Regions from separate parts of the Brenneria rubrifaciens genome, predicted to be linked through region 1. Evidence: riboswitches for the same ligand, from Rfam matches in the RefSeq annotation. Region 1 holds a riboswitch; the other holds the start of a gene.

Region 1 (5,105 bases):
ACCGGGCCGAGTACGCCAGCGGTACGACAGTTGCGCTGTGGTTCGGCGGCATCAGGATACAGGCAGGCATAGCAACCGTGTTGATAGGGCGGCGTCAGCACCAGTAGCTGTCCGCTGAAGCCGACGGCGCTGCCGCTGATGAGCGGTTTGCCCGCGTCGACACAGGCGGCGTTAATTGCGTGACGGGTTTCCATATTGTCGCTGCAATCCAGAACGAGATCGGCTTTGTCGACCGCATGACGCAGCGCGCCATCAGCCAGCCTTTCCATCAGCGCGATGTACTCCGGTTGAGGATTCAATGCCTGCAATTGCTGTTGTGCCAGAACCGCTTTGGGCTTATCGGTATCGCGGGTGCGATAGAGGATCTGCCTTTGCAGGTTACTGATATGCAAAGTGTCATTGTCCGCCAGCAATAGCCTACCCACGCCCGCGGCGGCCAGATACATTGATGCCGGGGCGCCTAAACCGCCCAGTCCGACCAGCAATACGCAAGCGGATTTGAGCTTTTTCTGCCCTTCGGGACCGACATCTTCCAACAGCAGTTGACGGCTGTAGCGCAGAAACTCCCGATCGCTCAGGCTATCCTGTTCGGCTTGGTGATTATCAGGCATTTCGCGCCTCCCATTTTTCGATCGTGTCGAGCAGGGTCGCTGTAGCCTGACGCCAGTCCGCCGCCTGGGTGATTGCACTGACAACGGCAATACTGCCGACGCCGGTCGACAATACCGCCGGGACTTTATCAATGCTGATACCGCCAATGGCGACGGTGGAAAATCGCCCTTGCAGATCGGCGACGTGCCGGGCCAGTTCGGTGAGCCCCTGCGGTGAGGAGAGCATGGCTTTCGTCTGCGTTGGGAAAATGTGCCCCAGCGCAATGTATGACGGATTGACGGCGACCGCGCGCGCTAGTTCGCGATCATCGTGAGTGGAGAGACCGAGGCGCAGTCCCGCCTGTTTGATGGCCTCCAGATCGGCGGTGTCCAGATCTTCCTGTCCGAGATGAACGCCGTAGGCCTGATGCCTGATCGCCAACCGCCAGTAGTCATTGATAAACAGCCGGGCCTGATACTGACGGCCCAACGCGATCGCCTGAATCACTTCATGTTCAACCTGCTCATCGGGCCGGTTTTTGATCCGTAGCTGAATGGTTTTTACGCCGACGCCAAGTAAGCGTTCAATCCATTCCACGCTATCCACCACCGGGTAGAGACCAAGCCGCTGCACGGTCGGCGCGAAAGGCGCGGCTGTCTGAGAAGCGCTCATTTACCCTCCTCCGTTTGCAGGCTGGTGGCGCTGTGGTATAGCTCGCCGCCGCGGGAACGGAATTCCTCAGACATCTGCGCCATGCCGACCTCAATGGGCCTGGCTTCCGCTTCCTGTTTCGCGGCGTAGTCGCGCACTTCCTGCGAAATTTTCATAGAGCAGAACTTAGGCCCGCACATGGAACAGAAATGAGCGACTTTACCGGATTCTTGAGGCAGGGTTTCGTCGTGATAGGCGCGGGCGGTTTCGGGGTCCAGCGCCAGATTGAACTGGTCTTCCCAGCGGAACTCGAAACGCGCTTTCGACATGGCGTTATCGCGGATTTGCGCCCCCGGATGCCCTTTAGCAAGATCGGCGGCGTGAGCGGCGATCTTGTAGGTAATCAGTCCCTGTTTGACATCTTGTTTATTGGGTAACCCGAGGTGCTCTTTCGGGGTGACGTAACACAGCATGGCGCAGCCAAACCAGCCGATCATCGCCGCGCCGATACCGGATGTAAAATGATCGTAACCCGGTGCGATATCGGTCGTCAGCGGGCCAAGGGTATAGAACGGCGCTTCGTGGCAGTGCTCCAGTTCCTCCGTCATATTGCGGCGGATCATCTGCATCGGCACATGGCCGGGGCCTTCGATCATCACTTGTACGTCATATTCCCAGGCGATCCTGGTTAGCTCGCCCAGCGTGTGAAGTTCGGCAAATTGGGCTTCGTCGTTGGCATCCTGAATGGAGCCCGGACGCAATCCGTCTCCCAACGAAAGCGCGACGTCATAGGCGGCGCAGATTTCACAGATTTCGCGGAAGTGTTCATACAGAAAACTCTCTTTATGATGAGACAGGCACCATTTGGCCATGATGGAGCCGCCGCGCGACACGATACCGGTGAGGCGTTTGGCGGTCATGGGCACGTAGCGCAGCAGCACGCCGGCGTGGATGGTGAAATAATCGACGCCTTGTTCCGCCTGTTCCAGCAGCGTATCGCGGAACATCTCCCAGTTCAGATTTTCCGCGACGCCGTTCACTTTCTCCAGCGCCTGATAAATGGGAACGGTGCCAATCGGAACCGGGCTATTGCGCAGAATCCATTCGCGGGTTTCGTGAATATAACGGCCGGTGGAGAGATCCATCACGGTATCCGCGCCCCAGCGGGTTGACCAGACCAGTTTCTCGACTTCTTCCTCAATGGAAGACGTTACCGCGGAGTTACCGATATTGGCGTTGACCTTCACCAGAAAATTACGGCCAATGATCATCGGTTCTGATTCAGGGTGATTGATATTGGCGGGAATAATGGCCCGTCCGGCGGCGACTTCCTGTCGGACAAACTCCGGTGTGATGTTCTCTGGCAGATTCGCGCCAAAACTTTGTCCCGGATGCTGCTGGCGCAGTACGTCGCCCCGAATCCGTTCACGGCCCATATTTTCACGGATCGCGATAAACTCCATCTCCGGCGTAATGATGCCCTGACGGGCGTAATGCAACTGGGTGACGCGCTTTCCGGCTTTCGCACGCAGAGGGCGAGGCAAATGCTCGAAGCGAAGGTGATCCAGTCCGGCATCCGCCAGGCGCTGTTGGGTAAAATCAGAACTGACGCCGGGCAGTGCTTCGGTATCGTTACGCTCGGCGATCCAGGCCGCTCTGATTTTCCCCAGACCCGTCCGTACATCGGGGCGTGATGTCGGGTCACCGTAAGGGCCGGCGGTATCATAAACCGGGATAGCCTCGTTCGGTTCATATTGCGGTGTATCCTTGCCGCCGCCGACCAATGTCGGGCTCAGTTGGATTTCACGCATTGGCACACGAATATCTTCGCGTGAGCCGGTCAGATATATACGCCGCGAATTGGGGAACGCCATGCCCTCCAACGTATCTATGAATTGTTGCGCGGCAGCGCGTTGCTCACGACGACCGGTTTTGGATGATTTTGATAATGATGGTTCTGTAGACATAGCAAGTTCCTGTGAAACGTAAAGGGAAGATTGCTTGTCTGGAGCCGGAGGGAGTAATAATGGGTATCAAGTTGTCTAGACGGGCGTGTTCAAACGCAATGTCTATGGCTCAATGAGACGAATTACTCTTGTTCCCTTCGCAGGTATTAACCCGATCAGGTTCCGCGGATCCCGAATTAACGGTCTCAGCCTGTTCGCTTGAAGCACTTCCCGAATGGAAGAAACCAAAGCGTCCTAGGCACTCCGACAAGATTAGCCCGTTGTTAAACGGGCTTTAAACCCTGACACTTTATGATGATGAAACACGCATGTCAAAAAGAGTCGGGCGTATCAGCGAGAATTAATAAATTGGCGTATAACGTTATCGTCGGTCAAGACCGCATTAAGCATCGAAAATCAGCCGGATCATGGCGTCTTCCTGTGTAAAACGTTCGGCCAGAGCTTCACCAACGCTGGAGAGCGCTTGCTGAAATTCAAGGCAGTTATCTTGATCGATCAGGGTCGCCAAATAGCGGTCGTGAAATTCCATTATTTGTTGTGTATTGTTTTGCAACGCGAGCTCAAGCTGCGCCGAGCGGGCAAGTTTCTGTTCACTCAGGGTTGCCGCTTCATGCAGTATTTTTTCATAGACGTGAAAATGACCGGCCGAGAGATAATCCACCAGATTATGACAAAAGTTGTCCAGCGCCTCTTCGTCCAGACGCGAGAGTGCGTCTTTGTTGGGTTTGATGCCAACCAGATGATAGTAAGCGATCAGAAGCTGTTTGCGCGCTTGTAGCCACTGGTCGATTAACGCATTATTGCCACCAACGTATTCAGTCAGGCTTTGTAACTGGTTTAGCATGGTTGGACTCCGTGAACGATAAGGAATAACTGAAATGCTGGTTATAAATCTTATGTCATCACTCAGATGTAAAATGCCAGTGAAGTGAGAGTGGAGCAATAAAAATATGGAACAGACGTTGAAAGGTGATGAGATTGGCTGGTGGGTCGTCAGTGACGCGGGTCAGATCTGGCTTCCCGAAGGGGAGTTACCGCAGGGAACGGCGTCGTTCTGGTCATTACAGGGCGCGACCGGGCGCAAAATCGGTGAATGGCAGGATCTGCCCGTATGGTTGATCTGCCAGAGCCAAGATAAGGATATGGCTTCCGTCCGCCACCTTATCGATCAGGAGGCGGGGGTATTCCAACTGGCGGGACGCGGCGTTCAACTGGCCGAGTTTTATCGCTCCCATCGCTTTTGCGGTTACTGCGGCCATGAAATGGTCCCGAGTAAAACCGAGCTGGCGTGCCTCTGTCAACGCTGCAAGGAACGTTATTATCCGCAGATTGCGCCCTGTATCATTGTGGCGATCCGTCGCGGTGACGCGATTCTGCTGGCACAACACCATCGTCATCGGGGCAATATGTACACGGTACTGGCTGGTTTTGTCGAAGTTGGCGAAACGTTGGAGCAGACGGTGGCGCGTGAGGTAATGGAAGAGAGTCAGATTCAGATTAAGAATTTACGCTATATCAGTTCTCAACCCTGGCCTTTCCCCCACTCCCTGATGATGGCGTTCATGGCAGATTATGCGGGGGGCGATATCAGGCACGACCCGAAAGAGCTACGTGACGCCGCCTGGTTCCGGTATGATCGGCTACCGATTTTACCTCCGCCTGGAACGGTGGCCCGCCGTCTTATTGAGGATACGGTCGTGTTGTGCCGCGCCTGGCGTGAGAACGGCGGCGAATATGTAACCCCCTCACTCGGATAATCAGTAACTACAATAAGCATCATAGTGCCGAAAGGAAAATGACATGACTGATCTGAAAAATGATCGCTATTTGCGGGCGTTGCTGCGCCAGCCTGTCGACGTAACGCCAGTCTGGATGATGCGTCAGGCGGGGCGATAT
Region 2 (5,105 bases), 520 kb from region 1:
ACGCAGCCTCAGCTCCCGGCTACTCCAGAGCAGCATCATGGTCAGGAGGATACACAGCAAACCCGCGCTCAGCGCAATACGCAGCGAGGTCAACACTGTTTGCCATAAAACGGGCTGTTGCAGCACCGAGATCAGTGAAAGGTTAACGCCGTCGACGATCACCGCCAGCAAGGGCGGGACCACCAAAAGCAATAGCGCGCCAATTAGCAAGCCGTCGCAAAGCTGGCTAAACAGACTGTCCTGCGGGTTACGCCATACCAACTGCTGTGTACTGCCGATTGGCAAAATACGTCCCAGCCGCTGGCTTAGCAGCACCAGCCCAAGACAGCAACTCATCTGGATCAACGCCAGCAGAGCCGCGCGTGAGGGATCGTAATCAAAACTCAGCGCTTGATAGATGGCCAGCTCAATGGTTGTGGCTTGCGGACCGCCGCCAAGAGACAGTACGGTGGCGAAACTGGCAAAGCAAAGCATGAAAATCAACGCCGCCGTTGGCGGAATCTGCCTGCGCAGCGCGGGCCACTCGACGAGACGAAAATGTTGCCAACCGCTCATGCCCAATTGGGCGGCCAACTGCCGCTGTTCCGTGGAGATGCTTTCCAGCGATTGTAATAACAGTCTGGTTGCCAGCGGCAGGTTAAAGAAAATATGCGCCAGCAGAATGCCTTGCAGACCATAGGGCGAAAACGGGTAGGGCAGGCCCCAAAAGCCGAGAAACTGCGCCAGCCAACCCTGGCGGCCGTACACGCTGAGCAGGCCGAAAACAGCGACCAGCACCGGCAGAACCAGCGTCATAGCGCACAGCCGCAACAGCCAGCGGTAGCCGGGGAAACGACGGCGGTACAAGGCTCTGGCGAGGAAAATCGCGGGTAAGGTGGAGAGCAGGGCGGACAAGCCTGCCTGCCAGAAGGTGAAACGAACCACATGCCACAGATAGCTGTCCTGCCATAAATCCGGCCACTGGTCCGCGGGCGCCTGTAGCCATAGCGCCCCGCAGGCCAGAGCGGCGACGGCAATCAACAGTGCGGCGGCCAGCAATCCCGGCCACAGACTGCCTGCCGTCAGCGGCTGACAGCGCGTTGCCATGCCTGAATCCAGTTATTCCTTTGCTCCGCCACCTGTTGCGCACTGTATTGCAATGCTTTCTCCGGCACGGTGAGGGTGGCGAACCCGGCAGGCAGTTCAGTCGGGGTAACCGGGTACATCCAGTTGGTGGTGGGAATGGCCTGCTGGAATGCCGGGCTCAGAATGAATTGCATGAATCGTTTTGCCAATTCCGGCTGTTTGCTGGCCGCCAACTGTCCGGCGACTTCAATTTGCAGGTAATGTCCTTCACTGAAGTTTGCCGCCGCGTAATTTTCTTTTTTCTCTTCAATGCGGTGATACGCCGGAGACGTCGTGTAACTGAGCACCAGATCGGCTTCTCCTTTCAGGAACAGGCCGTAGGCTTCGCTCCAGCCTTTGGTGACCGTAACGGTTTTCTTTGCCAGCTTTTGCCACGCTTGCGGAGCGCGATCGCCATACACTTTCTGCATCCATAACAGCAGCCCCAGGCCAGGCGTACTGGTGCGCGGGTCCTGATAGATCACTTTCCACGGCTCCGGGCTGTCGATCAGTTCATGCAGGCTTTTGGGCGGATTCTTTAGCTTTTCTTTGTTGTAAACAAACGCGAAATAGCCGTAGTCATAGGGCACAAACGTGGTGTTCGTCCAGCCGCCAGGCACCTTGACGGCGCGGGTGTTCAGATCGCTTTTGGTGAACAAACCGGTCTGTTCCGCGGCTTGCAGCAGGTTATTATCCAGCCCTAAAATAATATCCGCCTTGCTGTTCTTGCCTTCCATGCGCAGACGGTTCAGCAGCGAGGCGCCGTCTTGGAGCGCCACAAAATTCAATTCGCACTCGCACTCTTTTTCAAACGCGGTTTTGATTACTGGGCCGGGTCCCCATTCCGAAGCAAAAGAATCGTAGGTATAAACGGTGAGCGCGGGTTTGGCGAAGGCGGCGGAGGAAAGCAGTAACAGACAAGGCAGGACTCTCTTCAGCACGGCGGCTGAACGTTTTAGTAAAGATGTATTTAACACTTTGCGCTCCTGAGAATCATGGGGGCAAAAGGTCTTTGAGTCAGCGATAAGCACTCTCAAATCCCTTCGCCGGTATTAACCGGATCAGGTTCGACGGGTGTTTTCTCAGCAAAAAATCAGCCGCGCCAGTGTCAATCTGCGGCAAAACATTTTCCGCACCCCGTTGAGAACGGCCCATTGTAAAGGGTTCAGGGTAGCAGGGGAAGGTTATCCGTTTTCCGGCGGTGTAAACCAGGCGGATTTGAAGTCAAACCAGCCCAGCATATTCATGCTGATGCCTCGCATACTGCGCTGCCCTTGAAGTTTCAGCCAGTGATGCAGCAGGGGATGTAGCTGACCGCTGTTGACCAGCTTATCGCACCACTCGGCCATCGGCAGGGTGTGATTGCGCCATAGATGTACGTCATGGTGCAGATCGTCATCCAGGCAGTACTGCATCAGCGGATGTTCGTAGAACATGGCGAACAGCGAAAATTCGATCGGAAAATAGCAATTCACGCTACTGAACCAGATGTCGCTTTCGCTATTTCCCTGATACCAGTCTTCGTAACTGACGGTTTGGACGCGTAGCGCCACACCCTGTTTTGCCAGCAGTGTACGCATGATTTCACTGAGTATCCGATATTCAGGGTGTTCATGATAAAAGGTCAGCGTAATTTGCTTAAGTCCTGGCGGCATGGGCAGAGGTTCGTGCGGCTGGTGGTGGTGCCAGCGGGGAAGCAGGCTATAGGCGGGTGACCAATCACGCTGATGGGTTGCATCTGCGTGGCTTAGTAAGGTAATAGGGTTAAACACCTGCCAGAGCCAGCGGCGGATTTCCGGGCGTTTTGCCAGCGGCGAACGTCTATCGAACATCAGGAAATAGCATCCCTCTTCCATTCTGCTTTCCAACTGCTCACGGCGGGAATCGTCGGACTGCAACTTGACGGAAACGCGCATTTCCTCAGGTTCGTCCGGCAATACCCAGATGTCCACTTCATCAATCAGCGCCCGATAACCCAAATAGTCATCGAATGCGCGAATTTTCATGTGGCTGTTGTTATTGCTTACGACGGCGTAAGGACCGGTGCCGATGGGACGTCTGGCAAAATCGGGCAAGGTGCGCCACTCCTGCGGCAGGATCATGGCGGGTACGCTGCCAAGTAGCCACGGCAGCCAGCGATCGGCGCTGCGCAATCGCACGTCGATGACAAACGGCATCGGCGAGGTGACTTTCTCGATATGGGAAAACAGCGGCATCTTGGTCAACCGGGTAAGCGAAAGGATGACATCGTCCATCGTCAACTCCCGTCCATGATGAAAACGGATGGAAGGACGCAGATAGAATCGCCAATGCAGCGGTTCCAGCATTTGCCAGTGATGCGCCAGATCGGGTGTCAGTTCCCCATTTTCCTCATTTATGTTGGTCAACCCGCTGAAAATCTGCCGAGCAATGTGCATTTCCGATCGCCGCAGCGCTGAGCCCGGCAGTAAATTACGCAGCGGACGATAATAAAGAATACGCAGGAGGTGTTTACCCTGCCGGAAGCTGCGGCCGAGGTGGGCGAGCAGCATTTGACGCACCGCGTCTTTGTCGCCGATCAGTTGTACCAACTGTTCGATGCGATTTTGCTCCAGTAAATCCTCCGCGCGCTGCTGTTGCAGCGTTAAACCGGTATAGATGAACGATAGCTGCGAGCGCTTGCTTCTGCCTGCTTCCGCCTGCCAGCTCAGCCAGCCCTGTTGCTGCATCGCGCCCAACAGAGAACGGATATGGCGGCGCGAACAGCTTAAAACGCCCGCCAACTCTTGCAGCGTCGTGTGGGTGGTTTGCCCTTGAAAGTGTTGCCACAGGCGGATGAACTGTTGTTGCAGACGGTTGGAAGACATAAAAGAGGAACTCCCGGCCTTAAAGTCATCAATTTATCTTTCCCTATATTACGCCGATACTTTTCCATAATGAAAGCGAGGAGGTGGCTTGTGGCGATTTCCCAATTGTATCGGTTCTATCAGACCTATCTTTTGACGTGCAACGCGAAATGGCTGCGCTGGATGTCTGCTGAGCAGCGCATGGCATTATTGCAGCAAGCGACGCAGTGGCGAATTGAGGCGATGTCGGAAGAGGAATACCGTCACTGGATATAGTGGTTAGCAAGAGAGAAAACTTCTGAGTAATGGTGCTTTTCGCCAGCCAGCAAGTCGTTTGCTGGCTTTTTTTGTGATTTTAAAAGGAACCAGATGATTTGAAAGTATACACAGACGCTGAATCAATTATTTGAGGATGAGTAATGGGACATTGTGTATCGAAATCGTCGGCACCAGGCTTTATTCCTGTTAGTGGTGGCGGCATTGAGGGAAGCGCGAGTACCTCCAGCGGCAGTACATCCTGGTCTAATGTCGTGTCGAATATTAAAAATCCAGATGGCGACAGCAGAGTCGATACGCTGATCGATATGATTGGCATGATATATGACGCATCAAAAACACTCCGGGAAAGAGTGAATCGTGTTGATAGGGAAGGCGGCGTCTCCCTGCGTATTGTGCCTGACAGCGATATCGGACAGAGTTTCGGGCATGCGGAAACCCGGTTTCCCAGCCGGGAAGCGGTGATAGCCGAATCCACGGCGCAAAACGCGAAGGGCAACTATTTTCGTCCTTTGAATATTATGCTTTTGGAATTAAGCAACATGAGCAGAGCCGCGGAGTTCAAGCAAGTCAGAGACAAATTTTCTCAGGGCTTGGCCGGCCCCGAAAGGACTGCTCATGATAGCGAAAAGGTTGAGTATCAGACCGCGCTGGATATGGGCCGGTATTACAAGGAAGCAAAATCGGTTATTCAGAGCCTGGATTACGGTTCTCCCTCTTTATGGGTTTTAGATGAATATGAAGACCCGCGTTATTCCACCTTTGATGCGTATTTCAGAACCATGTGTGAAACAGGGCACACGGATGCCTACAGAAATAATTTGCAACGCTACATAGACGAGCATCGTTAACGCGGGATCATCAACGCGGGAGAGAACGTATGTCGGGGTTCAGTTTGTC

Evidence for each region. A riboswitch is a leader RNA that binds a small molecule or an ion and turns the genes downstream of it on or off. The one in region 1 is predicted to bind thiamine pyrophosphate.
Region 2: another riboswitch for thiamine pyrophosphate. It lies ahead of thiB (thiamine ABC transporter substrate binding subunit); the one in region 1 lies ahead of thiC (phosphomethylpyrimidine synthase ThiC).

The regions. Positions count from the first base shown of each region.
Region 1 is NZ_CP034035.1:3,674,878-3,679,982, reverse strand. It holds gene EH207_RS16420 (HesA/MoeB/ThiF family protein) at 1-611, opposite strand, end outside; gene thiE (thiamine phosphate synthase) at 604-1,263, opposite strand; gene thiC (phosphomethylpyrimidine synthase ThiC) at 1,260-3,209, opposite strand; TPP riboswitch at 3,325-3,465, opposite strand; gene rsd (sigma D regulator) at 3,592-4,053, opposite strand; gene nudC (NAD(+) diphosphatase) at 4,160-4,966, shown strand; gene hemE (uroporphyrinogen decarboxylase) at 5,010-5,105, shown strand, end outside.
Region 2 is NZ_CP034035.1:3,154,370-3,159,474, reverse strand. It holds gene thiP (thiamine/thiamine pyrophosphate ABC transporter permease ThiP) at 1-1,086, opposite strand, end outside; gene thiB (thiamine ABC transporter substrate binding subunit) at 1,062-2,045, opposite strand; TPP riboswitch at 2,125-2,254, opposite strand; gene sgrR (HTH-type transcriptional regulator SgrR) at 2,289-3,950, opposite strand; gene sgrT (glucose uptake inhibitor SgrT) at 4,041-4,205, shown strand; gene EH207_RS14275 (type III effector HopF2) at 4,349-5,056, shown strand.